DNA from 4 places in the Nonomuraea sp. NPDC050680 genome. Region 1 is predicted to be linked to each of the others. Evidence: riboswitches for the same ligand, from Rfam matches in the RefSeq annotation. Region 1 holds a riboswitch; each other region holds the start of a gene.
The links. A riboswitch is a leader RNA that binds a small molecule or an ion and turns the genes downstream of it on or off. The one in region 1 is predicted to bind cyclic di-AMP.
Positions count from the first base shown of each region.

Region 1 (7,262 bases):
GCGCGGCACGGTCGTCCGGCGTGGCTCGGTCGCTTGACGCGGCACGGTCGTCCGGCGTGGCGCCCTCGCTTGACGTGGCGGAGTCGCTTGACGTGGCGGAGTCGCTTGACGTGGCGGAGTCGCTTGACGTGGCGGAGTCGCTTGACGTGGCGGAGTCGCCGGGCGGTTGTGCCGGGTGCTGATCGGGGCCCGCGTCGTCGTCAGGCGGCATGTCGTCGGTGCCCTGCAGATCTTCCATCCGCGTTCCCCTTACGCAAGCTGGTCCCGCACGTAGTCGCGCCACCGTGCCGTCAGCGTCCCCGCCGAGAGCCCGAGCTCGGTGAGCCCCCGGTCGAGGCCACCTGTCTGGGCATCACGGTAGAGCCTCACCAGAGTCCCCTCACCGAACCGCTCGGCGATGAAGCGACACGCCAGCCACGCCTCCTGGTACGCCCGTGCCAGGCGTACAGGCTCCCGAGTGGACGGTGCGAATGCCGCAGGCCCTGGCAATTCGCCCGGCAAGCGCCCGGCCCGCACGTCGGCGGCCAACTCGGCGGCGGCCACCCGGACCGGCAACCCCGCGTCCCGGTAGCCCACGTAGTCGGCGAACCCCTCATAGAGCCACACCGGCAACCGCCTCGTCCCGGCGGCGACGTGGGTGAGCTCATGCGTGAGCACGATGTCCCGGCCGGTCGGGGTCAGCCGGGCGAAGTTCTCGGGCACCACGACCACTCTCCCGCCATCGGCCACCGCCGCCAGCCCGTCGACACTCCCCACCCCGGCCACCCGGGCAGCCTCGGCCGCCGAGCCGGGCACGAGCACCACGGGCCGCACCGGCTGGCCGAGCACGGCGGAGACCCGCGACCCGGCGGCATCGGCCCTGCGCGCCAGGTCGCGAAGCGACTCGGGCGCCGCGTGCTGACCGACGACGACGGAACGCACACCTCGTACGACCTCGGCGCCATCCCCCAAGAGGCCCTGAGCCTCCGCCGGAAGCTCACGATCATCGGCCGCCGGGTTGTGGCCGGTCGCGGACCGATCGGGACCGCCAGAGGGGAGACCGTGATCCGTCACGGGCTGACCGGGGCCGCCGGGCGGCACGTCACTGATCGTCGCGGACTGCTCGGGGCTACCGGACGATAGGTCACGAACCGCTGCTGAGAGGTCGTTCGCCCCTGGAGACGGGTGCGGGGCGGCGCTGGCCGAGGCGAGGGCCAGGAGCAGCACCCCCACCACCAAGACTCGGCGGCTCACCTGCACGGACACGTTCCCCGATCGTAGTCGCCCCGCGCCGCAGACCGGCCGTCACGGAAAAGCCCGGACCGGTCGTCGCAGAAAGGCCGGACCAGCCTTCGCGGAAAAGCCCGGACCGGTCGTCGCGGAAAGGCCGGACCAGCGTTCGCGGAAAAGTCCGGACCGGCCGTCACGGAAAGGCCCGGACCGGTCGTCACGGAAAGCCCGGAACACGCGAAGGTCCCGTCCCAGCTGGGACGGGACCTTCGTGACGGTCTTGCAGGCCGGACTTACAGGCCGGGACGCACCGCGCCCACGAACGACGCCTTGCGCCATCCGTTGAGCTTCTCGACGCGCACCGTCGAACCCGTCCTCGGCGAGTGGACCATCTTGCCGTTGCCGACATACATGCCCACATGGCCGAGCCCATGGAAGAACAGCAGGTCACCTGGCTTCAGATTCTTCCAGGAGACCTTCTTCTTGATGCGCGCGAACTGGCTGTTCGTCACGCGCGGGATCTTGACGCCGGCCTTCTTCCAGGCGTACTGGACGAGACCGGAGCAGTCGAAGGAACCAGGTCCTGTGGCCCCGTAGCTGTACGGGTCACCGATCTGGTCCTTGGCCACGGCGACGGCCGTACGGGCCTTCGCCAGTTGCCGAGCGACCGCTGTCTGCTGCGCGGCCTTCTTCACGGACGTGACGGCCTTCGCCGCTGTGGTGGTCCGGGAAACTTCGGCCGCATCACGCGTTGTCGCCGCCTGCGCCGTCGGGGCAGGGAGGACCAAACCTCCGGCCGTCACGGTCATCGTGAGCGCTGCGCCACTCAGGGCAATGCGGGACAGACGGGGGTTACTGGGGGAGGTAGACAGGATTTCTCCTTGGAGCTTCCACGAACGCCTACCGGGTTAGCTGACGGATTCGGGCCTGGAAGTCGCCCTACGGCGCGATACGCGCCGATTCACCCCTGATCCCGAGGGCGGGATCGCTGGGTCCCCGGCTCCGTGCCTCCTGGCTGCACGGACTCGGCAGGCCACCACCACGTAAAGACATGTGGAGAGGCGATGACCTAACGGATTTCTTATCTGTCCACATCGGGGACCCGATGGAGAGTCGCGACGCCATGGCTTGTTCGCCGCGACGCCAGAAGTTACGCCCTTGAGTAACGCGCTGGCAAAGCCGTCATGGGGTTGTCAGGATCACTCAGAGGTGTCAGTAAAGTCCCGAACCGCAGCTGGAGTGCCGGGTTATGTTACTCAAATGTGACCCTTCTCACACTTGACGACACAGTGATCTGTCAGGTCCCTTTTGTCACTCTTGTCACACTGGTCCCGCTAGTAACACGACAGGGCACCAGTGAATGGTGCCGGCGAATGCGCGGAAGTGGGCGACGCGAGGGTCGCCGACGGACCGAGATCAGTGATCGTCGTCACCCGCTGAAGGCATTCGAGCAGCGTGCAGCCAATCCGCCCAGCGGCATCGGCCTGCGTGCGTGGGAGGTCCGCTGCACAGCAGATCGGGGTCAATTGAACAGCCGGTCTGGTTCCGCCGAACAAGCGGCCGCAGCCGACTGAACAGCCGGTCAGAGGCCCTAAACCCAGGCCGAGTCCGTCCACGGCCGGATCCGTTGACCAGCAGACCGGATCCGTTGACCAGCAGACCGGGTCCGTCGACCAGCAGACCGGGTCCGTCGACCGGCAAGCCGGTGGTGTCCGCATGGATCGGCCAGCGTCCATCGGCGGACCATCCGGCCCACGGCCGCCTGAAGCCACGGACCGGGGTCAAGAGGGCGCACGTCACGGCGCCCAGCGGGCCCCACCGGAGGAGCGTGCCCCTGGACAGAGCCCAGGCACGGACGGCGGGTGGGGCTCACCGTGCTTGCCGTACCGAAAAATCGGTGGTTTTAGTACAAAGCTGTGCAGAGCTACGGACGGATGGCTCCCACCAGCGTGCCGCCATAGGAGGAGAGGGTGACGACCTTGACTACGTCGCCGGTCTGGGGGGCGTGCACGATCTGCCCGTTGCCCGCATAAATGCTGACGTGACCAAGCCCCGAGCTGAAGATCAGGTCGCCGGGCTGCAGGTCCTTCAGATCCACCTTGCGGGCCGAGCCCCAGGCCCACTGCTGCCACGTGGTGCGGGGCAGTGAGACGCCCCCGGCGCGCCACGACGCCTGCGTGAGGCCCGAGCAGTCCCAGCCGCGCGGTCCCGTGCCGCCGAACACGTACGGTTTGCCCACCTGCGCGTAGGCGAACCTGAGCACCGCGGCGGCGTTGCCGGAGGCCGAGCCCGTGTACTTGATGCCGGTGCTGTTGGGGTCACCGGTCTTGTAGGCGCCGAGCTTCTCGAGCAGCTTCTTCTGCTTCGCGATCAGCTTGCGGACCTCCGAGCGCTCCTTCTCGACCCCGTCGCGCTCCTTGTCGGCCGCCTGCAGCGCCGTCTCGGCCTTGTCGCGCTCGCCCTTGAGCCCGCGGTTCTCCCGGTCGAAGGCCGCCAGCCGCGCCACCTTCTCCTCCGACAGCTGCCCCGCGAGCGCCATGCTGCCCAGCAGGCCCGTGGGGTCCGGCTGGCCGATCATCGTGGGCCAGGAGGTGGCGTCGGGGCCGCGCTTGTAGGTGTCGACGGCCATCTCGACGACCTGGGCGCGCAGCGCGGCGACCGTCTCCAGCTTGCGTTTGTAGCTGGCGTTCAGCTTGCCGTACTCGCCTTGGGCCGCCTTGTACTTCTCGGTCGCCGTGTTGTAGCGGTCGACGACCTTGTCGGCCTGGTCGTTCAGCTTCTTGAGCTTGGCTTTCGCCTGTTTGATCGTGGGCTTCGGCGCGGCCAGTGCCTCGCTTGTGGGGAAAAGCAGCAGCCCGATCGCGAGACCCGCGGCCAGTGGCACCCGGCCAAACCTCACAGTGTCGCCTCCAGGGGAATGTATCTGGGGCGAAATGGTACAGAAGTGGCGGGTGAGCTTTCACCTCAACAACCGATTCGTAATCTAGGCGCGGCCCAGCCTGCGCAGCAGCAGAGCCGACGGAACCGGTCTGGCTCCCATGCGCCGGACGGACTCGGCCACCTCGCGGTCGGAGGAGACCACCGCCATGGCCCGGCCGGGCGGCTCGGCGCGGACGAGCTGGCGGATCAGGTCGTCGGCGATCTCGCCGGGCGCGCTGAAGAGCACCCGCACGCCGCGCGGCGCCACCACCTGGACGGGCGCGTTGAGCTCGGCGCCGTCGAAGACCACGGTCACCTCGACCCTGGTCTGCGCGACCAGCCCGCCGAGGCCGGTCATCAGCCGGTTGCGCTGGTCGGCCAGGGTCAGCGTGCCGTAGCCGGTCTTGGTCACGTTGTAGCCGTCGATGATCAGGTGCACCTGCGGCAGCGCGAGCAGCTGGTCGAGGAGCTGCGGGTCGTCGTCGGCCAGGGCGCGGGCGGGCACGCCCCTGACGCCGGGGCGCTCGCCCGTGAGCGCGGCCACCGAGTCGGCGGGCCTGCTGATCATGGTGGGCAGGGCCAGCTCCCTGCGCAGCCCGGCGGAGGCGTCCTGGAGCGCGTCGAGCAGCACCCTGACGCGGGCGTCCTCGATGCTCCTGCCCTCACGCGCGGCCCGGCGCGAGGCTTCGAGCTGCTTCTCCACATCGGCCAGCCGCTCGCGGAGCCGGCGCAGCTCGGACTCGCCCGCGCTGCCCGCGGCCGTGGCGGCGGACTTGGCGTCGTCCGCCGCGTGCTCCATCTCCTCGGCGCGGCGCACGGCCGCCTTGCTCCGCTCGCGGGCCTCGTGGAGTTTGCGGCGCAGGTCGGAGTTCTCGGCGCGGGCCGCCCTGAGCTGCTCGCGCAGCCGGTCGGACTCGTCCTTGGCGGCGCTCTTCTGGGCGGCGAGCTGCTCACGCAGCCGGCTCACCACCTCCTCGCGCTCGGTCCCCTCGGCCGCGACCGCCGACTGCTCAAGATCGGCCCGGGCGGCCTCGACCATCTCCGCCCAGCCGACCGGTCGCGTCAGATAGGCCGCGGCGGCCACCAGCACGGGGTCGGCGGCGGGGGGCACGTTGCCCTCGATCAGCGAGGCGACGAGCTCGGGCCATCCGGCGGCCACCGACTCGGCGACCACCTCGCGGAACTCTTTGTCGTTCTCCAACTGGGCGGCGATGGGCGCGCTGCCCAGCTTGGCGCGCTTGCGCGGATCGAACTTGGCGATGCCGCGCAGCGGCGGTGGAATCGTGGCAGCGGGCATGGACCCGAGGACCTGCGCCGCCAGATCGACGACGTTGAGTCTCACCTGCTCGGGAAGCGGGCGAGACAGACCTTCACCCGCTGAACTCATCCCACGGTCCCTTCGTGACATGCCCTTTCAGACAAGGGTACGGCTGTCGTGTACCTGTCCGTAACGGCAGGTCGCATATGGACAAGCGCTTGCTAGGGGTATACGACTGGGCCGGGACCCGCGTTCACCCGGTGTTCATCCAGGAGGCCGACCGTGACGGACGAGATGCGCACCTCCACCCGTGACCTGGAGGAACTGCGCGATCGGCTGGGAATCTGGCTCAGCGGGCGAGTTGACCGGCAGGTGACGGTGTCCGAGCTGTCGAGGCCCATGGAAAACGGCATGTCCAGCGAAACGCTCTTCTTCACCGCGTCCTGGCCCGGACAGCGCATCCGATGCGTAGCCAGGATGGCGCCCGCCCAGGAGGCGGTGCCCGTCTTCCCTTCCTACGATCTGCGGGCCCAGTTCGAGATCATGCGCTCGGCCAGGGAGAAAGCTGGGATTCCAGCGCCCAGGGCCCTCTGGTTCGAGCCTGACCCCGGCCCGCTGGGCACGCCCTTTTTCATCATGGAACGGGAGGATGGTGACGTACCGCCCGATGTCCTGCCGTACACGTTCGAGGGCTGGATGCTCGACGCGGCCCCGCACGATCGGCGCCGGCTACAGGACGCGACGGTGGCGATCGTGGCCGCGCTGCACGACGCGCCCTTCACCGAACGGGACCTGGCCGTACTCCCGGAGGGCGGGCTGCGCCGTCACGTGGACGAGCAGCGCGCCTATTACGAGTGGGCGCACGGCGGGATGCGGATCCCGCTGCTGGAGCGGGGCTTCGACTGGCTGGAGGCGCACTGGCCGCGCGACCCGGGACCCGACGTGCTCTGCTGGGGCGACGCCCGCATCGGGAACGTGATGTATCGCGACTTCAGGCCGGTGGCGGTGTTCGACTGGGAGATGGCCGCGGTGGGGCCGCGCGAGCTCGATCTGGCGTGGATGATCTTCCTGCACCGATTCTTCCAGGACCTGACGGAGGCCCTGGGCATGCCCGGAATTCCCGACTTCATGCGACGCGACGACGTTTGCGGGAAATATCGGGAGCTGACGGGTTATCGGGTGCGGGACATGGAGTTCTACGAGATGTACGCGGCGCTGCGACACGGGGCCATCATGGCCAGGGTGTGGCAGCGCCGGATCCACTTCGGCGAGCAGCCCATGCCGGACGACCCCGATGACCTGGTGTTACACCGGGCCACGATCGAGCGGATGCTCAAAGGCTGGCGTCATACACCATGAGCGCGATCTGCACCCGGTTGTTGAGGTCCAGCTTGGTGAGGATCCGCGAGACGTGCGCCTTGACCGTGGCCACGCTCATGTAGAGCTCGCCGCCGATGGCGGCGTTCGACTTTCCCTGGCCGACGGCCAGCGCCACGTCACGCTCGCGCTCGCTGAGCTTGGCCAGCAGCCCGCGGGCCCTGTCCGTACGCCGGCCCGCGCCGCCGCCGTCCTCGGAGACGTGCGCGATGAGCTGACGGGTCACGGCGGGCGACAGGATCGGCTCGCCCGCCGCCACCTTCCGGATCGCCTCGACCAGCTCGCGCGGCGGGATGTCCTTCAGCAGGAACCCCGCCGCCCCCGCGCGCAGCGCCCGCACCACCTGGGCGTCGGCATGGAAGGTGGTCAGCACCACCACCTCGGGCGGCGACTGGGCGGCGCGCAGCGCCTCCGTCGCGGTGAGCCCGTCGACGTCGGGCATCCGGATGTCCATCAGCACCACGTCGGGCCGGTGCGCGGCCACCAGGGGTGGCACCTC
Region 1 covers NZ_JBFAIF010000001.1:386,202-393,463, forward strand. The annotation lists gene AB0H88_RS01865 (M48 family metallopeptidase) at 1-238, opposite strand, end outside; gene AB0H88_RS01870 (hypothetical protein) at 250-1,245, opposite strand; gene AB0H88_RS01875 (C40 family peptidase) at 1,503-1,904, opposite strand; cyclic di-AMP (ydaO/yuaA leader) riboswitch at 2,092-2,250, opposite strand; gene AB0H88_RS01880 (NlpC/P60 family protein) at 3,134-4,108, opposite strand; gene AB0H88_RS01885 (NYN domain-containing protein) at 4,193-5,515, opposite strand; gene AB0H88_RS01890 (phosphotransferase family protein) at 5,669-6,745, shown strand; gene AB0H88_RS01895 (response regulator transcription factor) at 6,720-7,262, opposite strand, start outside.

Region 2 (7,262 bases), on a different contig from region 1:
GCGGACAGGTCGGCCGCCTTCGGGGTCCCGGTCGGAGGAGTGTTGTCGAATGCCAACTTGGCGGCCAATTTATCCCCTTTTGTGGCCTTTGTAGTGATCAGTCCTCGGCATCCGTCATCCGGAGGAAGACCTGCTCCAGCGAGTCCGTGACGGTCGAGACGCCGGAGATCGCGACTCCGTGATCCAGGCAGTGCCGTGACAGCTCCGGCAGCACCTCCTGCGCTCGCGCGCCGTGGATGCGTACGTCGGACTCCTCGGCCGTGGCCCTGAGCCCGGCCAGCTCCGCCCAGGCCGCCACCACCAGGCCGGCCGCGGGATCTTCGAGGGCGACCAGCAAGTGGGTGGTGCCGAACTCCTCGACGAGTTCGCGCGGTTTGGCGAAGCGCAGCACCCGTCCATGGTTGATGACCATCACGCGCTGGCTGTTGCGTTCCAGCTCGTCGATGTGATGGCTGGTCCACAGCACGGTCACACCGTGCTCCTCGCGCAGCCAGGTCACGAAGCGCTCGATGTGCCGCCGCCCCACCACGTCCAGTCCAGCGGACGGCTCGTCGAGGATCAGCAGCCGCGGAATGGTGAGCAGGGCCCGTACCAGCTGCAACCGCTGCCGCTGACCGCCCGACAGCTGGAAGCAGAAGCGCGGCAGGGCCTCCGTCAAGCTGAGGAACTCCGCCAGTTCGAGCGCCCACGGCCGCACGGCGCGCCACTTCAGACCGCGGAAGCGGGCGGCGATCCGCAGGTTGTCGAGCGCCGGCAGCATCATGTCGAAGGGGCCCGACTGGTGCATCGCCCCGATGCCGCTCTTGGCGGCCACCGGCTGGCGCACCGGATCGGCGTCGAAGACGCGGACGTGGCCGGAGGTAGGGGTGGTGACCCCGCAGATCATTTTGATCAGGGTCGTCTTCCCGGCGCCGTTGGGCCCCAGGAGCCCGATGGTCTCTCCCTGCGCGATCTCGAACGAGACATCGTCCACCGCCGCTCTCTCGCTGCGCCGATAGCGTTTGGTCAGCCCCACGGCCGTCACCACATCGCTCGACACGGCACCACCCTTCACTTCCCGCTCTGCCAAACGTGCAGGTTGTCGGCTGCTGGAGATGTGTTGCAGGTCGAGTATGGACCGGCGATCAGCGGGTGACACAACCCCACAAACGTGGGCTATCCGGGACGGTATGCCGAACGACAGAGGGCACATTGTGCGATCACGCCGCGTGTGATCATCATCGGCACATGGACCCGGTTCACTCGCGCGTTCCGTACACCCTGCGCATGCCGGCCGGCAGTCCCGGCGTGACCTGGCAGCTTCCGGAGGAGAGCGACCCGGCGGCCACCCTGCCGTGCGTGGTCCTCGTGGATCGCGCGGGGTTCTCCGAGTTCGCCGTGCTCCAGCGCGGGCTGCGCACGCTCGGCGTGCCGAGCGTGCGGATCGACGCCGGGTCGATCGGCGCTCTGCGGATCCTGACCCGGCTCGACGACGGCTCGCTGACGGTGAACGGGCGCCGCATCATCCCCACCGTCACCTGGGTACGGCACTTCTCGCCGCGGGCCGTGCAGGGGGAGAACGGCTCGGCGTCGTCCCTGTTCCGGGTCGACTCGTGGGCCGCCCTCATCGACCAGTTGTCGTCGCTGTCAGCCGCCCGGCTGCCCGGCGGCAGCGATCTGGGGCGGCTGGTTCAGCTGGACGGCGCGGCAGAGGCAGGGGTCCGTACCCCGCGCACGATCGCCACGACCGACCTGGGGGCGGCGAGCGCGGCGCTGGCCAGCGACCGGATCATCGTCAAGGCCCTCGACCAGCATTTCGTCGAGACCGAACCGGGCACCCTGCACGGGGTCTTCCCGGAGATCGTGGCCGGCGTCGCGGCCAGAAAGCTGCCCGCGCGCGACGCGCCCATGATCGTCCAGGAGTACGTCGACCACTGGGCGGAGCTGCGCGTCTACTTCGTGGATGGCGAGATCCGGGCCTTTCGCGTCGGCAAAGCGTCGCCAGAGGCGATCTGGTGCGACGCGGCGTCGGTCACGGTCTCTCCGGCGGCGGCGCCGGAGCCCGTGGTGGCGGCGGTGCACCGGCTCGCCGGGATCTGGGGCCTGCGCTACGGGGCCTTCGACTTCCTGCTGACCAGGCAAGGGCCGGTCTTCCTCGAAGTCAATCGCGACGGCGATTGGCGGTGGTTCGAAGCGAAGGCCGGTGTCGACGACGTCTCCATCGCCACGCTTTCCACGGTGCGTACGCTCCACCGCCAGGTGGCCAGGGCAGGTTCGGCGCCGATCGATCTGGCCGGATTCCTGGCGCTGGGCACCGACCGGATCAAGCGGGCGAAAGCCGTGACCTCGCGATTGGACGCCCGCGTGCTCGGCGCGCTCGAGGTGCGGGTGGACGGCACGATCGTGCACGTCAGCGCCAGGAAGGCGCGGCTGCTGGCGGCCATCCTGCTCTCCCGCCCGAACCAGGTGGTTCCGACGGACCAGCTGATCGATTCCTTGTGGGGCGAGCGCCCGCCCCCCACGGCACGCAAGAACCTGCAGGTCCACGTCTCGGTGTTGCGGCGGAGTTTCGGGGATCGGATCTCCTACCAAGGCTGGGGATATCGTCTCGACGCCGGGCCGGACGAACTCGACCTCCTCAGGTTCCGGCGGCTGGCCGGCGCCGGCCGGGACATGCGGCGCAGGGGCGACGCCGATGCCGCGTTGACCGCGCTCGATGACGCCCTGCGCCTGTGGGGCGGTGAACCGCTCGCGGAGTTCTCGGGTGTCGCCTTGGTCGATGAGGCGGTCGGCAGATTCACCGACCTGTACCTCACGGTCAATGAGGACTGGGCGGAACTCGAGATCGAGCGGGGCGGCCACGTCGAGGTGCTGAACAGGCTCGACGACCTGGTGCCCTTCTTTCCCGCACGCGAGCGGCTCGTGGCGGCGAGGATGACCGCCCTCGCCGGTTGCGGCCGCGCGCCGGAGGCGCTCTCGCAGTTCGAGACCGTACGCCGGCATCTCGTGGCCGAACTCGGCATCGACCCCAGCCCCGTACTCAGGAATCTCTACGCGGAGATCTTCCAAGGGCAACTCGCCAGGGCCGATCCTTAACCGGTCGCATGGTCCGGCCATACCGCTGATTAAGCAGACGCTTCTAGCTTGCACACAGAGGTGCTTCACCAGGGGCGCCTCTGGCCAAGGCGATCCGAACCGGGACTTGCTATGGATCTTGTTTTCGACGATCTGGTAACTGATCGCGACACGCGACTGATCGTCCTGCTGGCCAGGGGATATACGACGACAAGAATCGCCCGCGAGCTGAAACTCAGCCGATATACGGTGGCAGAGCGGATCAGCAAGCTCCTCGACCGATTCGCCTGCAGCAACCGGAGCCAGCTCGTGGCGTACTCCTATGCCCACAAACTCCTGGACGTCGGCATCTGGCCACCGGGCGTCTCCGAGCCGCTTCCTTGAGGAACCCCGCTTCCCCAAGGAGCGACGGATCGTCGTCGTTCACGCGTGATGGCACATGCGATGGCCCGCCGGGGTGGGGGAGCCGCGTCAGAACATGCCGTGTGGCACCTCCGCCGGTTCGGGGACCGGCTGGACCACGTCCCAGTGCTCGGCGATCAGGCCGTCTTCGACGCGCCAGAAGTCCACGACCGCCAGCCCGCGCCCGCCTTCCCGAGGGATCAGGTGGTAGTGCATCACCACGAGATCGCCTTCCGCGACGACCCGCTTGAGCTCCAGCCGGGAGGTGGCCAGCGGGGAGTCTGTGATGAAGTCGATGAAGGCGCGCCTGCCCGACGGGTTGCCCGGGCTGTGCTCGATGAAGTCCTCGCGCAGGAGCGTCTGGAGCACCTCGATGTTGCCCGCGGCGAACTCCGCGAAGCCGGACATGATCAGTTCTTTGCCGCTCGTCATGGGAGAACGCTGACAGCGGCCGCGCGGTGGTGTCGATTACCTGGGATGTAAAGGCGAATCGCAGGTAAGGCCTGGTGCGGCGACTCGCCGGGGCGCTACGGGGCGGGAACCTTCAGAGGAAGGCGCGGACCCCACGCCGTCGGCCACAGGGCGGGGGTGAGCGTCGAGGGTGCGGGGTTCTTGCGTTGCTCGATGGAGAGCCGCACGCCCTTGGGGTCCGGCCGTACGGCGCCCGCGAACGAGTCCCTGCGCCAGTCGGAGAGCTTTTCCTCCTTGACCACATCTCCGGTGTGCGGCGCGTGCACCATGTATCCGGGCTTCGAGATCATCCCCACGTGCCCGAGTCCGTGGAAGAAGACCAGGTCACCTGGCTTGAGGTTGTCCCAGGAGATCTTCCTGGAGAACGCGCTGTACTGCTCCGTCGTGGTGCGCGGCAACTCGATCCCGGCGTGCTTGTACGCCTTGAGCATGAGCCCGGAGCAGTCGTAGCCGCTGTCGCTGGTTCCGCCCCAGACGTACGGGATGCCGCGCTTCTTCATGGCGAACTTCAGGGCGATCTTCCAGGCAGGAGTGGTCTGGCGCTTCTGCTGGACGGGCTTGCTCTCGGTGCCGGTAGGGGTGATGGGCCCGGTCGGGGTGGTGGGTCCGGCTGGGGTGATGGGCCCGGCTGGGGTGGTGGGTCCGGTAGGGGTGGTGGGGTCGTGAGCTGGAGCGGCCAGAGTGAGCCCGGCGACGGCAGCCGCCAGGCAGATGGCGAGGGGAGCCACTGCTGTGTCCTTCCATACGGCCTACCGGGTTAGCTGACGGGCTCGGGCCTGGAAGCGGCCCTACGGCGATGCCGATTCGCCCCAGAGGGAAGTTGGGTCCCCGGCTCCACGCGGGTGAGTGGATTAGGCGGGACGAACACTAACAAAACGGTCAAAGACTTGTAAACTACCTAAAATCGGTCATCCGCCGAGGGGGACGGGAATGACATGGCAGGTAATCGACACCGCCCCGTTAGACCAGATAGAACCGGCCAGTATGCACATGGATCAGCCGATAGGGGAGCTGCTGCGGGACTGGCGGCACCGGCGCGGACTCACGCAGCTCGACCTGGCCCTCCAGACCGACGTGTCCGCGAGGCACGTCAGCTTCGTCGAGACCGGGCGGACGATCCCCAGCCGGTCCATGGTGCTGCGCCTGGCCGAGCAGCTCGATGTGCCGCTCCGCGGGCGCAACCGGCTGCTGCTCGCGGCCGGCTACGCGCCCATCTATCCCGAGCGCCCGCTTGACGACCCTGACCTGGGCAAGGCGTACGAGGCGCTCCGGCGGATCCTGCGCGGGCACGAGCCGTATCCGGCGATGGCCCTGGATCACCGGTGGAACCTGTTGCTGGCCAACGACGCCATGAACGTCTTCCTCGACGACGTGGACCCGGCCCTCCTGGAGCCGCCGGTGAACATGATGCGGCTTGGCCTGCATCCGGACGGGTTCGCGCCGCGGGTGCGGAACCTGGCGCAGGTCCGCGGGTTCCTGCTGCCCCGGCTCGCCAGGCAGGTCGCCCGTGCGGGGGATCCGGAGCTGAGCGCGCTCTACGAGGAGCTGCTGACCTATGGAGACGATGGCCAGGCGCCGCTGCCCGACCCCGCCGACATCGCGTTGCCTGTACGGATCACGCATCGGGGGGACGAGCTCTGCTTCTTCAGTACGATCACGACGTTCGGCGCGGCGTTCGACATCACGCTCGAAGGGGTCGCCGTCGAGGCGTACTTCCCCGCCGACGACGAGACCACGCGGCTGGTCGGGGATCGTTGAGGCCACTGATTTGCCGACCTTCAGCCGGCGTCTCGCGAGCGAGGTCGAGACCACGGCGAGCGGCGCCCTGTGCCTGTTCTGCGACCGCGTCCGCGAGGTCGGCTGACGTCAGTACGCGGCGGTGAACCTGACCCGGTGGTGCCTGGGTTGTTCCGCCTCGTCCAGCAGCACGACCGCGAGGTCCTCCATGGAGATCGCCGAGTTCCCCTCGGCGTCCATGAGCAGCTCGTCGGCTCCAAGCCGGTAGACGCCGGTACGCTCGCCCGGCGTCAGCAGCGCGGCCGGACTCAGGTACGCCCAGTCCACGCCGGTCTCCGCGCGGCAGACTTCGAGCTGATCGTTGCAGGCCCGCGCGATGTCACGGTAAGCGTCGGACATGAAACGCGGGTCGTCGAGCACGGTACGCCCACCGGTGCCGGGAACGGTCAGCCCGGCCGCCCCGCCGACGAGCAGCAGCCGGACGCCGGTCCCCGCGAGCCCCGCCAGCAGCGCCTTGGCGGTCGTGACGAGGTCGTGCTCGCGGCCGGTGGGCGGGCGGGTCGCGCTGATCACGAGGTCCTGACCAGTGCCGAGCCTGGTCACGTCCTCCACATGCGCGGCGTCGCCGACCTGGGGATGGGCGCCGGGGTGCAGTGAGGGGAAGCGGGCCGGGTCGCGTACGACGGCGGTGACCTCGTGGCCGCGGGACAGCGCCTCGGCGACCACACGAGCGCCGACGCTGCCCGCCGCTCCGAACACGGTGATGCGCATGATTTCTCCTTGATGAGCAGTGAGAGATGAGGGGGTGGGGATCGGACGGTCAGCGCGTAGGGATCAGACGATCACGAGTGGGCGCGTCCGCCTGGCCGGGCGGCTTCTGCTCTGGGCCGTTACGAGGGTCTGGGCCGCGACGAGGGCCGCTGGTCTGGGCCGCGATGAGGGCCGCCACGACGACGAGCCCGCCTGCGATCTGGGCCACGGTGAGCGACTGGCCGAGGGCGAGCCAGCCCAGCGCGGTGGCGACCAGCGGGCTGAGCAGGCCGAGGAAGGTGACGTGGGTGGGGGACAGGGCGCGGATCCCGCGGAACCACAGGGAGTAGGCGACGGCCGAGCCGATGATGGCGAGGTAGGCGTACCCGGTCAGGTTCGCCGGGGTCAGTGCGGCGGGCGGCGGTCCCTCGACGAGCAGGGCCACCGGGAGCAGCAGCAGACCGCCGGCCACCAGCTGCCAGCCGGTGGTCGCGAGCAGGGGCGCCGGTGAGGTCCACCGCTTGCTGAGGACGACTCCGGTGGCCATGACGATCGCGCCCCCGGCGGCCGCGGCGATGCCGACGGCGTCCAAGCGGGCGTCGGCCCGCAGGACGAGGAGGCTGACACCGGCCACACCCGCCACGGCGGCGATCGCCGTACGCGCGGACAGGCGCTCGCCGAGCAGGCCGGAGGACAGACCGGCGACCAGGAGGGGCTGCACCGCGCCGATGGTCGCGGCCACCCCGCCGGGCAGCCGGTAGGCGCCGATGAACAGCAGCGCGAAGAACAACCCGATGTTGAGCGCACCGAGGACGAGCGCGCGCCACCACCACACCCCTTGTGGCAGG
Region 2 covers NZ_JBFAIF010000007.1:220,011-227,272, forward strand. The annotation lists gene AB0H88_RS25375 (ABC transporter permease) at 1-68, opposite strand, end outside; gene AB0H88_RS25380 (ABC transporter ATP-binding protein) at 98-1,039, opposite strand; gene AB0H88_RS25385 (BTAD domain-containing putative transcriptional regulator) at 1,228-3,075, shown strand; gene AB0H88_RS25390 (LuxR C-terminal-related transcriptional regulator) at 3,187-3,438, shown strand; gene AB0H88_RS25395 (nuclear transport factor 2 family protein) at 3,526-3,888, opposite strand; gene AB0H88_RS25400 (C40 family peptidase) at 3,984-4,655, opposite strand; cyclic di-AMP (ydaO/yuaA leader) riboswitch at 4,659-4,795, opposite strand; gene AB0H88_RS25405 (helix-turn-helix transcriptional regulator) at 4,918-5,685, shown strand; gene AB0H88_RS25410 (NAD(P)H-binding protein) at 5,794-6,435, opposite strand; gene AB0H88_RS25415 (EamA family transporter) at 6,485-7,262, opposite strand, start outside.
Region 2: linked by a shared signal. The riboswitch ahead of AB0H88_RS25400 (C40 family peptidase) and the one ahead of AB0H88_RS01875 (C40 family peptidase) in region 1 are both predicted to bind cyclic di-AMP.

Region 3 (7,262 bases), on a different contig from region 1:
ACCGCCGTCATCACGACGGCGATGACGATGTTGTAGGCGGTGTAGCCCAGCAGGCCGCTCGAGACGCCGGTCACGGAGTTGTAGCCGGAGAGCAGGATGGCCCCGAAAACGAGACCGATCACCCAGTTCGCGATGCCGAAGATGACACCGTCGATGATCCTCGCCACGAGCCGCTGCCACCACTCGGCGAGCGGGGCCGGGGCACCGGGGGGCTGAACCCCGTGTGGCTGCTGCTGCCCGTAGCCGGGCTGCTGACCGTACGGCTGCTGCCCGTAGGCGGGCTGCTGGCCGTACTGCTGTTGCTGCTGCCCGTAGTCCGGCTGGCCGTACTGCTGCTGGCCGTAGCCCGGCTGGGACGGCTGCTGTTGCCCGTAACCGGGCTGCTGGCCGTAACCGGGTTGCTGGCCATAGCCGGGCTGCTGGCCCGACGGGGGTTGCTGGCCATAGCCGGGCTGCTGGCCCGACGGGGGCTGCTGGCCGTACTGCTGCTGGCCGTAGCCGGGTTGCGACGGCTGCTGCTGGCCGTAGCCCGGCTGGGACGGCTGCTGCTGCCCGTAACCGGGCTGCTGGCCGTATCCGGGCTGGGATTGCGGTTGCTGGCCGTAACCGGGTTGCGATTGCGGCTGCTGGCCGTATCCGGGCTGGCCGTACTCGGGTTGCTGACCCGAAGCCTGCTGCTGACCGTATCCGGGCTGCTGGCCGTATCCGGGCTGCTGACCGTATTCAGGTTGCTGGCCGTAGCCGGGCTGCTGCCCGTACTGCGGCTGTTGTCCATACTGCGGTTGCTGTGGCTGCTGGCCGTAGCCCTGCTGCTGCTGCTGCCCGTACTGCGGCTGCTGGCCGTAGCCCTGCTGCTGCTGACCGTAGTTGGGCTGCTGACCGTAGGCGTCGTCCGCCCGGTAGCCAACGACCGTCGCATCCGGGTCGGGCTCGCCATAGGGACGGCCCGCGTTGTGATGTCCGTATTCAGTCCCGCCAGGCGCAGAGTTCTCGCCGGATTCGTCCTGTGGATACGGCGGCTGTCCGGTGCTCACCGTGTCACCTCGCTTCGAGTGCGCATGTGGCACGTGTCAGGACACATGCCTGTGCTGCCCAACGTATCGACATAGGTATCAACAATCACCTTTCCCATTAGTCAAGGTCCGCGTCACCCGATGTCAGGTGGAGAAGCATGCGGGTGTTCCCCAGGGTGTTGGGCTTGACGTGTTCGAGGTCGAGGAACTCGGCGACACCCTCGTCGTACGAGGCCAGCAGCTCCGCATAGACCTCGGGTGAGACCGGGGTGCCCTGTACGGGGCGGAATCCATGCCTCGCGAAAAAATCCACCTCGAAAGTCAGACAGAAAACCCGGCGCAGGCCGAGTTCCCGGGCCGTTTTGATCAAGGAGGAGACGATCCGATGCCCGATTCCGAAGCCACGGAACTCCGGATCGACGGCCACCGTGCGAATCTCCGCGAGATCCTCCCAAAGAACATGCAGCGCGCCACAGCCGACCACTTGGCCGCCGCGCTCGGCGATCCAGAACTCCTGCACGTCCTCGTACAGCGTGACGGTGGCCTTCTCCAGAAGCCGGGGTCCAGCGCCCGCGTATGTGTCGACCAGGAGACGGATCGTCCTGACATCCGGCGTGCGGGCACGCCGGACGACGACTTCCGTGTCCGGGACTGTCACTTCGGCGACCTGCTCCATGGGTCTCCAGCGTACAGATCCGATTACGGCCTCCCCCTAACTCTGACGTCTCTCCCATCTCATGACATCTCGTGGTTGATCGAGCACGATGCGGGATCCCTTGGCACACAGGCTTCCATGCCTTGACGAACTTGGTGCAAAAAGGACATAAAGTTTGTTCAGCACCGGCAAGCACGAGATCACCTCGTGACCCTTCGGTTGCGAAACCTCTACAGACTTGGCAGTTCTGGTTGAGCACGAACCCGGAGTGCACTAGTGTCCAGCGACGATGTCACCCACGCGAGCCAGCGTGGAGACACGCCCAATCCCGCAAGGGAGCCGGGGACCCGCCGGTGGCGACCTCATCCCGACGCCACCACCCATGGGGTGAATCCGAGCGAGTCGTTCGGTAGGGCTGCTCCGGCCCGAACCCGTCAGCTAACCCGGTAGGCGCCGATGAGAGGAGCTGGTTGGTGAAGCAGACCCGCGATCGCGAGGGGAAGCCGGCGGGCGCTCACGCCCGCCTTCCGGAGCTCCGGAAGGTCCCCACCCGGTTGGGTGTCATCGCGGCGACCATCGCCACCCTCCTCTTCGCCGTCCCCGTCGGCTCCGCCGTCGCCGATCCCAAGCCCTCCCTGAAGGACCTGTCCAAGCAGGCCGAGGAGCTCCACACCCAGATCGAGACGCTCAGCGAGGAGTTCAACGGTCAGCGGGAGAAGCTCAAGACCGCCAAGAAGTCGGCTGAGGCGGCCCGGAAGACGCTGTCCACCAGTGAGGCCGATCTGGCCGCCAAGCGCGCCAAGGCCGCGATGCTGGCCCAGAACGCCTACATCAACGGCGGCTTCGGCCAGGCACTGAACTTCGCCACCTCCGAGGACCCCGAGAGCTTCCTCGACCGGGCGGCCACCACCTACGCGCTGGAGCAGCAGCAGGGCTTCGAGGTCAACCAGGTGACCACGGCCAGGGCGGCCGCCGAGCAGGCGAGGGCCAGCGCCAAGACGCGCATCGACGAGGTCGAGAAGATCGTCGAGAACCTCGGCACCAAGCGCGACAAGATCACCGCGCTCGTCGCCAAGGTCGAGAGCAGCCTCTTCAAGCGGGCGATCGGCGAGGCGGGCCGTCCCGGCACCCGGGCCTCGCGGGTCAATCTGCCGGTGATCGGCGCCGGCAAGGCCGCCACGGCCGCCAGGTGGGCGCTCACGCAGCAGCTCAAGCCGTACGTCTGGGGCGCCGAGGGGCCGACCTCGTACGACTGCTCCGGCCTCGTGATGGCTGCCTACCAGCGGGTGGGCATCTCACTGCCGCACTACACGGGCGACCAGTGGACGGCCGGACGGCACATCTCCAAGGAGGAGCTGCGCGCCGGCGACCTGGTCTTCTTCTATGGCGACCTGCACCACGTCGGCATCTACATCGGCGGCGGCATGATGGTCCACGCACCGCAGACCGGTGACGTCGTGCGGATCGCGTCCATCGCCCGCCGTCCGTTCGCGGGCGCCGTACGCATCGCCGACTGACCTCCGCGCGCCACAGGCACTCCGACGGCCGACGCTTCGGCCGCCGGCACAGTGACAGCAGGTGCTCTCAGAGCCTAAACCCCCACTCACAGCAGGTGCTCTGGCGGTCGGCTCTCTGACAGCTGGGGCCCTGGCGGCTGGGCCGGTCGAGCGGTCAGATGAGCTGGCGGCGGGCGGCCCAGGCCACGGCCTCGATCGCGGTGGCGACTCCGATGCGGTCGCAGATACCCCGTAGTCTCCGGCGTACCGTGCGCCCGCTGATATCCAGTCGTCTGCCAACGCGATCAACCGTGACCCCCTTGGCAAGCTCCGCCAGCAACGCAAGATCCGCGTGGCTGAGCTCGACGCTCTCAGTGAGCACATACATCGGGAGCCCTCCCCCCAACAGCAGAACTCGAGACGTCTATGTCCGAGCAGGACTGCTGTTCGTCTCGCAGACGGTAAACGCATTCTGGAAAGGTCGTCAAGCCAGCGAATACCGCCCTCTGACCATCGCCATTGACATGATCCGCTGTATGTGAAGTACTCCCCATATGTCGGCACACTTCGGGGCCAGATGAGGGATCACAGCCGTCCTTACAACGGCTCCGGCGCGAGCCCCGCGGACTCGCTGGACTTCGATCCATGGAACGCGAATATTATTCGCACTTCATAGGCGCGATATCGGAAATGTGGCTGCTTGCGGCCGGGTCGGCAGGGCGCGCCAAGGAGTATGAACGGTTCAGGCACCGGAGGAAGGCGTCGTCCATCGCGGCCCGTCGCGGGCGGCCGAGAGATCGCTTGCCCGGCGCGCCGGGCCGCGTCAAGGAACCGGCGAAGGTCGCCGCCCGCGTTCTCCTACTCGCCGCAGGAGACCGGACCGCTGTCAACCCCATCGCCGGCGGTGCCCGTGCGCGGGCGACGCGAACCGGTTCGGCCCGGCGTGGGAGCCGGGCCGACCGCCTTCGGTGACAGGCGGGTCAGTTGGTCGGCTTGACCAGCGGGAACAAGATCGTTTCCCGGATGCTCTTGCCGGTGAAAGCCATGATCATCCGGTCGATCCCGGCCCCCATGCCACCCGTGGGCGGCATGGCGTACTCCAGCGCCTGCAGGAAGTCCTCGTCGAGCTGCATGGCCTCCACGTCGCCCCCGGCGGCCAGCAGTGACTGCTCCACCAGGCGCCGGCGCTGCTCGACCGGGTCGACGAGCTCGGAGTAGGCGGTGCCCAGCTCGGTGCCGAACCCGATGAGGTCCCACTTCTCGGTCAGCAGCGGGTTGTCGCGGTGCTGGCGGGTCAGCGGGGAGGTTTCCAACGGGTAGTCCATGACGAACGTCGGCTGGATGAGCGTGTGCTCGACGAGGGCCTCGAAGATCTCCTGGACGAGCTTGCCCTGGCCCCACTTCGGGTCCCAGTGGATGTCGCGCCCGTCGGCGAATTTCCGGACCTGCTCGAGCGGGGTGTCGGTGGTGACCTCCTCGCCGAGCGCCTCGGACACCGCCCCGTACAGCGTGATGCGCGGCCACTCCGGGATGCCCAGGTCCACCTCGACGCCGTCGTGGACGACCACCGAGGTGCCCAGCGCGGCCAGGACGGCCTTCTGGTACATCCGCTGGGTCAGGTCGGCCATGTCGTTGTAGTCGAGGTAGGTGCCGTACGCCTCGATCATCGTGAACTCGGGGTTGTGCGTGGAGTCCGCGCCCTCGTTGCGGAAGTTGCGGTTGATCTCGAAGACCTTCTCGATGCCGCCGACCACGAGCCGCTTCAGGTAGAGCTCGATCGCGATGCGAAGGTAGAGCTCCATGTTGTACGCGTTGATGTGGGTCTTGAACGGCCGGGCCGTCGCGCCGCCGTGGATCGGCTGCAGCATGGGCGTCTCGACCTCGAGGTAGCCCTCCTCATGCCAGAAGTCGCGCACCGCGCGCACCGTGGCGCTACGTATGCGGGCCATCTCCCGGGCCTCGTCATTGACGATGAGGTCGACGTAGCGCTGGCGTACGCGGGCCTCTGGGTCGGTGAGGCCGACGTGCTTCTCCGGCAGCGGGCGCAGGCACTTGGCGGTGATCTGCCAGCGGTCGGCCAGGATCGACAGCTCGCCGCGGCGGGAGGTGATGACCTCGCCCTCCACGCCCACGTGGTCGCCCAGGTCGACGTCGCGCTTCCAGGCCGCCAGCGACTCCTCGCCGACCTTGTCGAGCGAGATCATCACCTGTAGGTCGCCGCTGCCGTCGCGGAGTGTGGCGAAGCAGAGCTTGCCGCCCACGCGGTTGAGCATGACGCGGCCCGCGACGCCGACCTTGTCGCCGGTCGCGGTGTCCGGGTCGAGGGCCTGGTATTTCTCCCTCACCTCGGCGTTGGTCGCCGTGCGGGGAAAGGTCACCGGGTAAGGATCGACGCCTTCACTGCGAAGGCGGTCGAGCTTCTCCCTCCGGATGCGCATCTGCTCGGGAAGTTCGTCGCTCACAGCATCAAAGAGTAGGGGATATGGCGAACTGCAAGGGCTCGTCACTTCTCTGCAGGGTGGCTGCAAGAGCTCTCCCTTACCAATGACACATCGAGCTCAGGGGGGAACCGGCAAGGCGCCGGCCCAGGGGGAGCTCAAGGAGAGATCATGATGAAGAAGCTCGCGACCGGCCTCGCCGCCGTCGCCGCCACGAGCGCGCTGGCCCTTGCGCTGCCTTCGGCCGCCAGCGCCAGCACCGCCGACTCCGACTCCTGGGGTCCGGTTTACTCGCAGCACTACCAGGCCAAGGCCTCCGGCTGGGTCAGTGTGGACTGGAACGACGACGACCACGAGTCGAACACGATCACCGTCAGGGGCAAGCTCTGGGACCTGGACCACCGTAGCTACGACGAGGGCGGCAAGTGCGCGTACGTGAAGTTCCAGGCCAGCGACTTCGACGACAACTGGTCGACGGTCTACACCAAGAAGTACTGCGGCTACCCGGCCTTCAAGCGCTTCTCCTTCGACAGCGACGACGTCTCCAGCCTCCGCGTGAAGGTCTGCCAGATCGACCTGCACGGCTCCCACCCGCGCAACTGCGGCAGCTGGAGCGACCTGTACACCGGCGACTCCGAGTAACCGGCCAGGTAGAGACAGTCCACGAACGCAAGCGGCCCCCTCACCCGAGCGGGGGGCCGCTTGTTCATGCCGTGTTCCTGTTGTAGATCAGCCGCAGGCCGATCAGCGTCAGCCACGGCTCGTGCACGTCGATCGAGCGCGACTCGCCCACCACCAGCGCCGCGTGCCCGCCGGTGGCCACCACGGTCACCTCGTCGGGGTCGTCGGCCAGCTCGGCCGTCATCCGCTCGACGATGCCGTCGACCTGGCCCGCGAAGCCGTAGATGATGCCGGCCTGGAGCGCCTCGACGGCGTTCTTGGCGATGACCGAGCGCGGCCTGACCAGCTCCACCTTGTGCAACTGGGCGCCCGCCGCCGCCAGGGCGTCGACGGAGATCTCGATGCCGGGCGCGGTGACCGCACCGATGTACTCGCCCTTGGCCGACACCGCGTCGAACGAGGTCGCGGTGCCGAAGTCGACGATGACGCAAGGGCCGCCGTACTGGTCGATGGCCGCCAGCGCGTTGACGATCCGGTCGCTGCCGACCTCCTTGGGGTTGTCCATGCGAACGGGCACGCCGGTACGTATGCCCGGCTCCACGATCACCGCGGTCACGTCGCCGTAGTAGCGGCGGCACATCTCGCGCATCTCGTTGAGCACACTCGGCACGGTCGAGCAGATCGCGATGCCGCTGACATCGGCCCCCTTGAGCAATGGAGACTGGGTGAGCAGCCCTTGAAGCACGACCGCGATCTCGTCGGCTGTGCGGCGGGCGTCCGTGGCCAGCCGCCAATGCTCGATGACTTCCTCGCCCTCGAACAGGCCGAGCACCGTGTGCGTGTTGCCGACGTCGATCGTGAGCAGCATCGATTACCCCCGTAGATCCAGTGCGATGTCGAGGGCCGGCGCCGAATGCGTGAGGGCTCCCACCGCAAGGTAGTCAACGCCAGTTTCGGCCACAGCGCGGGCCGATTCCAAGGTCAACCCTCCACTAGCCTCAAGCTTCGCCCGATTTCTCACGATGTGGACGGCTTGGGC
Region 3 covers NZ_JBFAIF010000019.1:102,339-109,600, reverse strand. The annotation lists partial or broken gene AB0H88_RS40835 (RDD family protein) at 1-176, opposite strand, end outside; gene AB0H88_RS40830 (hypothetical protein) at 222-1,109, shown strand; gene AB0H88_RS40825 (amino-acid N-acetyltransferase) at 1,132-1,689, opposite strand; cyclic di-AMP (ydaO/yuaA leader) riboswitch at 1,978-2,136, shown strand; gene AB0H88_RS40820 (NlpC/P60 family protein) at 2,142-3,185, shown strand; gene AB0H88_RS40815 (LuxR C-terminal-related transcriptional regulator) at 3,340-3,552, opposite strand; gene lysX (bifunctional lysylphosphatidylglycerol synthetase/lysine--tRNA ligase LysX) at 4,145-5,626, opposite strand; gene AB0H88_RS40805 (hypothetical protein) at 5,774-6,244, shown strand; gene AB0H88_RS40800 (type III pantothenate kinase) at 6,309-7,091, opposite strand; gene AB0H88_RS40795 (L-aspartate oxidase) at 7,095-7,262, opposite strand, start outside.
Region 3: linked by a shared signal. The riboswitch ahead of AB0H88_RS40820 (NlpC/P60 family protein) and the one ahead of AB0H88_RS01875 (C40 family peptidase) in region 1 are both predicted to bind cyclic di-AMP.

Region 4 (7,262 bases), on a different contig from region 1:
TGGGCGGCCACCGCCTGCTCGACGACCGGGAGTACGCCCAGCGCCGCCACTCCGGTGCCTCCGTGCGCGGCATGTGCCGCGCTCAGTCCCCCCGAACACTGGGCAGCGCGGAACGATAGTCACACGGAAGGCCACCCACCAACCTGGTGAGTGGCCTTCGTACGGTCGAGCTGGTCGGGGCGACAGGATTTGAACCTGCGACTTCTTGCTCCCAAAGCAAGCGCGCTGCCAAGCTGCGCCACGCCCCGTCTCGCCGGGTACGCACGCGCTCCGTGACTCCGGTACGCTTACGCCCTGACGACCGGATGAAGTCTAGACCAGACTTCGACCGGTTCGCGCGGACGTAGCTCAATGGTAGAGCCCTAGTCTTCCAAACTAGCTACGCGGGTTCGATTCCCGTCGTCCGCTCTCACGACAAAAGGCCAGGTCATCCCGTACAGGGAGCCTGGCCTTTGTGATCTTCGTTTCGTTTTGCCGGTTGTGCGTGCCCGATCGCTTCTTCTGCTCGGTCTTGAGCTCTTCTGCTCGGTCTTGAGCGTCTTGCCGAGCGCTTGTGCGATGGCCTGGTCGCGCGCTCCTGTGTCGCGGGCCGCTAGATCAGCGCCACCCGTGTCGTGGAGGAGTGCGCCATCCGGGGCGTCAGCGCTCGGAAGCTCGCGCCCCTGGCTGCCGCGCCAGGCGGGATTGAACCAGGCGCTGACGGTGCGCGGGAATGTGGCGGGCGTTCATTGATCGTTGCAACAGGGCAGCATCGAACCCGTGCGTGCTCATGTGGTCGAGGAGCGGGTCGTATCGATCGGCCCGGTCTCGGCGGAGCTCCGTGACCAATCGGAGTTCCAGCCGCACTACCGGCACCTGGTGAGAGCCGCAGGTGATCAGGACGTAATGCTGCCATGGTCCGCTGCCCACACATTCCCACGCGTCCGAATCGACTTGCCGCTCGACCGTGCTGAGCTCCACGTGGGCCCCGTTCACCTCGAACCTGGTGAAGTACTGCGAAAATTCGGGGAGCCATGAGGCGGGATCTAGGCAGGGGAACGAGGAGAGTGCCGCGGCGAACGTGTCTACATCTTCTCGGCTGGCGAGCAGGATGTCGATGTCTCCGGCAGGGAGTGGGACGCCTTGCAGGAGTGCGGCGCTTGTGCCGCACACGCGATACGCCGGGTTGATGTTCACAGTTCCGAGCGCGTCGAGCGCCATGTCCAACGCCGTAGTTGCATCCGTCAGGTTCAGTGATCTTGTCCTGTCGCCCATATGGGGCAACGTATCCATCATGCGAGGGCGCGCGTCAGTCGTCCCGCGTACGCGGTCTGAGACGATCTTGCGGTGGTTTCGGCCGTTTTCGCGCTTCGTGAGGCCAGCTCGGTTACGCTCTTGATCTCGGTACCGGGCGTGCCCGCTAGGGAGGCCGCATGGCGGACAAAGGGATCACGACGATAGGCCGGTGCTACGGCTGCAAGCGCACCTTCGGCTTCGACCCGGAACGCGTCACGATGTTCCTGGTCGACCCCGATCCCGCGGCACCGCCGAGCATGACCGCCCCGGGCACACAGCCCACGCCGGAAGCCTTGGCTCGGTCGCGGCGGGAACCTGTGTGTCCCGATTGCGTGCGCCGGGGACAGCACACCAGGCAGGACGACGGGCCTACGTGGCCACGCGGCACCGCCTGAGCGGTCCCAGCACCATCTGAGCGGTCCCGCCGCCGCCCGAGTGGTCCCGGCGACCGCCCCAGTGCTCCCGGCGCCACCTGAGCGGTTTCGGGGGGAGCGCGTAGGCTCGGGGTGATGCGTGCGCGAGCGATCTCCCGAGAGGCCCTGGTCGAGGAACTGGCCGAGCGGATCGCGGGTCTGCCGCGCGACTCCTACGCGCGGGTCGCCGTCGACGGAGCGCCGCCCGCCCAGCCCGAACGGCTGGCGGACGAGCTGGTCGCGCCGCTCAGGGCGCGGGGCAGGGCCGTGTTGCGGGTGTCCGCTGCCGACTTCCTGCGGCCCGCGTCCCTCAGGCTCGAGTACGGCCGGACGAACCCCGACGCCTTCTACGACGACTGGCTCGACACCGGGGCGTTGACCCGGGAGGTGCTCGGCCCGCTGGGGCCCCAGGGGACCGGCAAGGTACTGCCGGCGCTCTGGGACAGCCGGGCCGACCGCGCGTACCGCCTGCCGTACCAGACGCTGCCTCAGGGGGCCGTACTGCTGCTCGACGGGACGCTGCTGCTGGGCCGCTGGTTGCCCTTCGAGGTGAGCGTGCATCTGTGGCTGTCGGAGGGGGCGCTGGGGCGGATGACCGGGGAGGACGAGCGGTGGCGGCTGCCCGCGTACGCGCGCTACGAGCGGGAGGCCGATCCGTTGCGGACCGCCGACGTTGCCGTACGCGCGGACCATCCCGGACGAATGGCCATCCTGATGGAGAGCGGGCGGTGACCAGCGCACACTGGGGCCATGAGCTCCAGCATTCCCAGCAGCTGGTACAACATCGTGCCCGATCTGCCCGCGCCACCGCCTCCGCCGCTGCATCCGGGCACGCGGCAGCCGGTGGGACCCGATGACCTGGCGCCGCTGTTCCCGATGGAGCTGATCGGCCAGGAGGTGAGCACCGAGCGGTACATCGCCATTCCCCAGGAGGTCCTCGATGTCTACCGGCTCTGGCGGCCCACCCCGCTGATCCGGGCGCGTCGGCTGGAGAAGGCGCTCGGCACGCCCGCGCGGATCTACTACAAGTATGAGGGTGTCTCCCCCGCCGGGTCGCACAAGCCGAACACCGCCGTCCCCCAGGCGTACTACAACGCCCGCGAAGGCGTCCGGCTGCTCACCACGGAGACCGGTGCGGGACAGTGGGGGTCGGCGCTGGCGTTCGCGTGTGCGCAGTTCGATCTGGAGTGCCAGATCTGGATGGTCCGCGCCTCCTACGATCAGAAGCCCTATCGGCGCTCGCTCATGCGGGTGTACGGCGCGACGGTGTACCCCAGTCCCTCGACCGTGACCGGGGTGGGCAGCAAGGTGCTGGCCGACGACCCCGGCTCGCCCGGCAGTCTCGGCATCGCGATCAGCGAGGCGGTCGAGGTGGCCGGCGCGAACCCGGACGCCCGCTACGCACTCGGCTCGGTGCTGAACCACGTGCTCATGCACCAGACCGTCATCGGTGAGGAGGCGCTGGCCCAGCTGGCGGAGATGCCCGACCTGATCATCGGCTGCACCGGAGGCGGTTCGAACTTCGCCGGGCTCACCTTCCCGTTCCTGCGCGAGAAGCTGGCCGGGAACCTCGACGTCACGCTGCGCGCCGTCGAGCCCGAGGCGTGCCCGTCGTTCACGCGGGGCGTCTACGCCTACGACTTCGGCGACGCGGCGGGCTTCACGCCGCTGCTCAAGATGCACACGCTGGGCCACGGGTTCGTGCCCGACCCGATCCACGCGGGCGGGCTGCGTTATCACGGCATGTCGCCGTTGCTGTCGCACATGTACGAGCTGGGCCTGTTCGAGGCGGTGACCAGGTCGCAGACCGAGTGCTTCGAGGCAGGTGTGCGCTTCGCCCGTACAGAGGGCATCGTCCCGGCGCCGGAGCCGACGCACGCGCTGGCCGAGACCATCGCCGAGGCGCTGCGGTGCAGGGAGAGCGGCGAGGAGAAGGTGATCCTGACCGCGCTGTGCGGGCACGGCCACTTCGACCTGGCCGCCTACGACCGCTACCTGTCAGGGCGCATGGAGGACTACCCGCTCCCGCAGGAGCGCATCGAGGAGGCCCTGCACGATCTCCCCGGCTGAATCGACGGGGCCCTGCGCGGTCTCCCCGGCTGAATCGACGGGGCCCTGCGCGGTCTCCCCGGCTGAATCGACGGGGCCCTGCGCGGTCTCCCCCGCTGAGCCGTTGCACCGGCCGGGGTGAAGGAGCTCACCACGGCCGGCCGGCCATCAGTTCGCGTTCGGGCGCTTGCCGTGGTTGGCCTTCTTCTTCTTGCGCGCCTTGGTCTTGCGAGATCGCTTCGCCATGGATACCTCCAGTGATTGGTCCGCGTTCCAACGTCTCGCGCTGTGGTCTACCGCACAACCCGTGCGACCTAACATTCCCCAACAAAGTCGTGTCATAATTTGGTGGAATCTGTTGGAAGGAGCGGGGGCGTGCTCGCACAGCAGCGCCAGCAGGCGATTCTCGAACGCGTGCGCAGCAGCGGCGGCGTTCGGGTGGCCGACCTCGTTCGCGAGCTCGGCGTCTCCGACATGACGGTCCGCCGCGACCTCGAGGTGCTCGCCGAGCGCGGGCTGCTGGAGAAGGTGCACGGCGGCGCGACCGCGCTGGGTCCCGGCTCGACCGAGGAGCCGGGCTTCACCGCCAAGTCCGCCCGCCAGCAGCAGGAGAAGGAGGCCATCGCGCGCCGCGCCGCCCAGTTCGTCCGGCCCGGCACCGCGGTCGCCCTGTCGGCCGGGACCACCACCTGGGCCCTGGCCCACCACCTCATCTCGGTGCCCGAGCTCACGGTCATCACCAACTCGATCCCGGTGGCCGACGTCTTCCATCGCAACCCGCGCGCCGACCGCACGGTCGTGCTGACCGGCGGCGTACGCACACCGTCCGACGCCCTCGTCGGCCCGGTCGCGGTGGCCGCGATCCGGCGGCTGCACGTGGACACGCTGTTCCTCGGCGTGCACGGGATGAGTGTGCGGGCCGGGTTCACCACGCCCAATCTGCTGGAGTCGGAGACCGACAGGGAGCTGGTGCACGCGGCGCACCGGCTGGTCATCCCGGCCGACCACACCAAGTGGAACACGGTCGGCATCAGCACGATCGCCGATCTGACCGAGGCCGACGCGGTCATCAGCGACTCGGGACTGCCCGAGGAGGCACGTATGGAGCTGGGCGAACGCGCCGGCGAACTGATCATCGCGGAGGACTCGCAGTGAAACGCACCATCACCCAGCTGGCCGACGGCCGAGAGCTGATCTACTTCGACCGGCGCGACGACGCCGACCGGAGCGCGATCGACCGGCGGGCGCTCGACCCCAGGCCGATGGCGTCGGAGCTGCGCTACGACCCGCTCACCGAGGAGTGGATCGCGATGGCGGGGCACCGCCAGACGCGTACGTTCCTGCCTCCGGCCGACGAGTGCCCGCTGTGCCCGTCGTCCGAGACGAGGGCTTCGGAGATCCCGGCGTACGACTATGACGTGGCGGTCTTCGAGAACCGCTTCCCCTCCTTTTCCGGAAATTTCGGGACTTATGGGGATGTCGGGGGGCTGAGCGAGGTCCGGCCGGGGGTGGGGCGGTGTGAGGTGGTGTGCTTCACCTCTGAGCATTCGTCGTCGTTCTCGCGGCTCTCCGACGAGCAGGTGGGCCTGGTCATGGAGGCGTGGGCCGACCGTACGGCCGAGCTGTCCGCGATCGAGGGCGTCGAGCAGGTGTTCTGCTTCGAGAACCGGGGCGAGGAGATCGGCATCACGCTGCCGCACCCGCACGGACAGATCTACGCCTACCCGTACGTGACCCCGCGGACCAAGCTCCAGCTCGCCGCGGCCGCCCGGCACCGGGGCGGCAACCTCTTCGCCGATGTGCTGGCGGCCGAGCGGGCCGCCGGGGTGCGCGTGGTGGCGGCCAACGAGTTGTGGACGGCGTTCGTGCCCGCCGCCGCCCGCTGGCCGTTCGAGGTGCACGTGTATCCGCACCGGCAGGTGCCAGACCTGGCCGCGCTGTCGGAGGAGGAACGCGCCGCCTTCGCCCCGCTCTACACATCCGTGCTGCGGGCGCTCGACGGGCTGTTCGGCGTCCCCATGCCGTACATCTCGGCCTGGCACCAGGCGCCGGTCCGGCAGGATCGTGACCTGGGCTATCTGCACCTGGAGCTGTTCAGCATCAGACGGGCGCCCGGGAAACTCAAGTATCTGGCGGGCTCGGAGTCGGCCATGGGCGCGTTCGTCAACGATGTCCTGCCGGAGGAAGCCGCGCGCATGCTTAAATCACAGGTAGATCTCTAATTGGTTTCCGCTTGGAGTCGCATGACCTTGGATTTACCACTAATATCCCATTTCAGCACCGACCGTAACGGTCGGTGCCGGCCTAATCCCGGGCGCGTGGCCCGGGAGCCGGGGACCCATCGCGTCTTGGGGTGAATCCACTCAGGTGGTAAGGCGGCATCTCCCTGCCCGAACCCGTCAGCTAACCCGGCCGGCATAGGGAGAGGAACCCTCCGTGGCGGCTGCGTCCCCCTCGAGTCTTGCCATCGCTCTCATCACCTCCGCTTCCATGGCCCTCGGAGCCTTCACGGCCGCGCCCGCCGCTGCCGCCCCCAAGCCCAGCGAGGCTCAGCTCCGCGCGGAGCTGAAGCAGCTGGACAAGAAGGTCGACAAGCTCATCGAGACCTACAACCTCAAGCGCGTCGAACTGGCCAAGGCCAAACAGGACTCGGAAACGACCAAGAAACGGCTGGCCACGGCGGAGACCCAGCTCATCACCGCCCAGAGACGCGTCGCCGAGCTCGCGCGCCTGCAGTACCAGAACGGCACCGGCGCGCTGCCGAACCTCACCCTTCCGACCGACGCCTCCAGCGCGGCGTTGCTGGACCACCTCGCGGCCGAGCAACAGGCGATCGTGCAGGGCGTGGCCGCCGCCCGAAACGAGAAGAAGGCGGCCGTGGACCAGGCGACCGCCCTCGAGTCGAAGATCCGCGACGACGCGGCGAACGTGGCCCAGCAGCGGGACGACGCGCAGGACGTCATCAAGGACATCCAGAAGAAGCTGAAGAGCCTCATCCCGTTCGGCCCCGGCCGCCGCTCGGACGGAAGCTGGGCGCCCGAACTGCCGGCCGGCTCCGACAACATCACCGCCCGGATGCGGGTGATCCGTGGGTTGATCCAGAAGGACTTCGCGTTGCCGTACGAGGTGGGCTGCTTCCGCTCGGGCGGCGGCGGCGAGCACCCGCTGGGGCGCGCGTGCGACTTCATGATGAGCACCGGCGGCAGCATGCCCAGCTCGGCCCACCAGGCGCTCGGCGACCGCGTCGCGGCCTGGGCGCTGGAGAACAAGGACAAGCTCGGGGTCAAGTACGTGATCTGGAAGCAGCGCATCAACCAGGGCTCGGGGTGGAGCTCGATGTCCGATCGCGGCAGCATCACCCAGAACCACTTCGACCATGTGCACATTTCGATGTTCTAGAAGGAGACGAATAGCATCTGATGAGCTATTCGCGCTCTTGAAGAAGGCGTTTTAGCCGGCCGTCGGTCTGTGAGGGCGTACCGCCCTGCTCAAGACGGGCTCCGACGGTTTGGTTCACCCCACCGA
Region 4 covers NZ_JBFAIF010000003.1:947,401-954,662, reverse strand. The annotation lists tRNA gene AB0H88_RS15590 (tRNA-Pro) at 172-248, opposite strand; tRNA gene AB0H88_RS15585 (tRNA-Gly) at 338-408, shown strand; gene AB0H88_RS15580 (hypothetical protein) at 640-1,254, opposite strand; gene AB0H88_RS15575 (hypothetical protein) at 1,413-1,670, shown strand; gene AB0H88_RS15570 (uridine kinase) at 1,785-2,420, shown strand; gene AB0H88_RS15565 (TrpB-like pyridoxal phosphate-dependent enzyme) at 2,439-3,758, shown strand; gene AB0H88_RS15560 (DeoR/GlpR family DNA-binding transcription regulator) at 4,113-4,892, shown strand; gene galT (galactose-1-phosphate uridylyltransferase) at 4,889-5,959, shown strand; cyclic di-AMP (ydaO/yuaA leader) riboswitch at 6,029-6,169, shown strand; gene AB0H88_RS15550 (hypothetical protein) at 6,228-7,136, shown strand.
Region 4: linked by a shared signal. The riboswitch ahead of AB0H88_RS15550 (hypothetical protein) and the one ahead of AB0H88_RS01875 (C40 family peptidase) in region 1 are both predicted to bind cyclic di-AMP.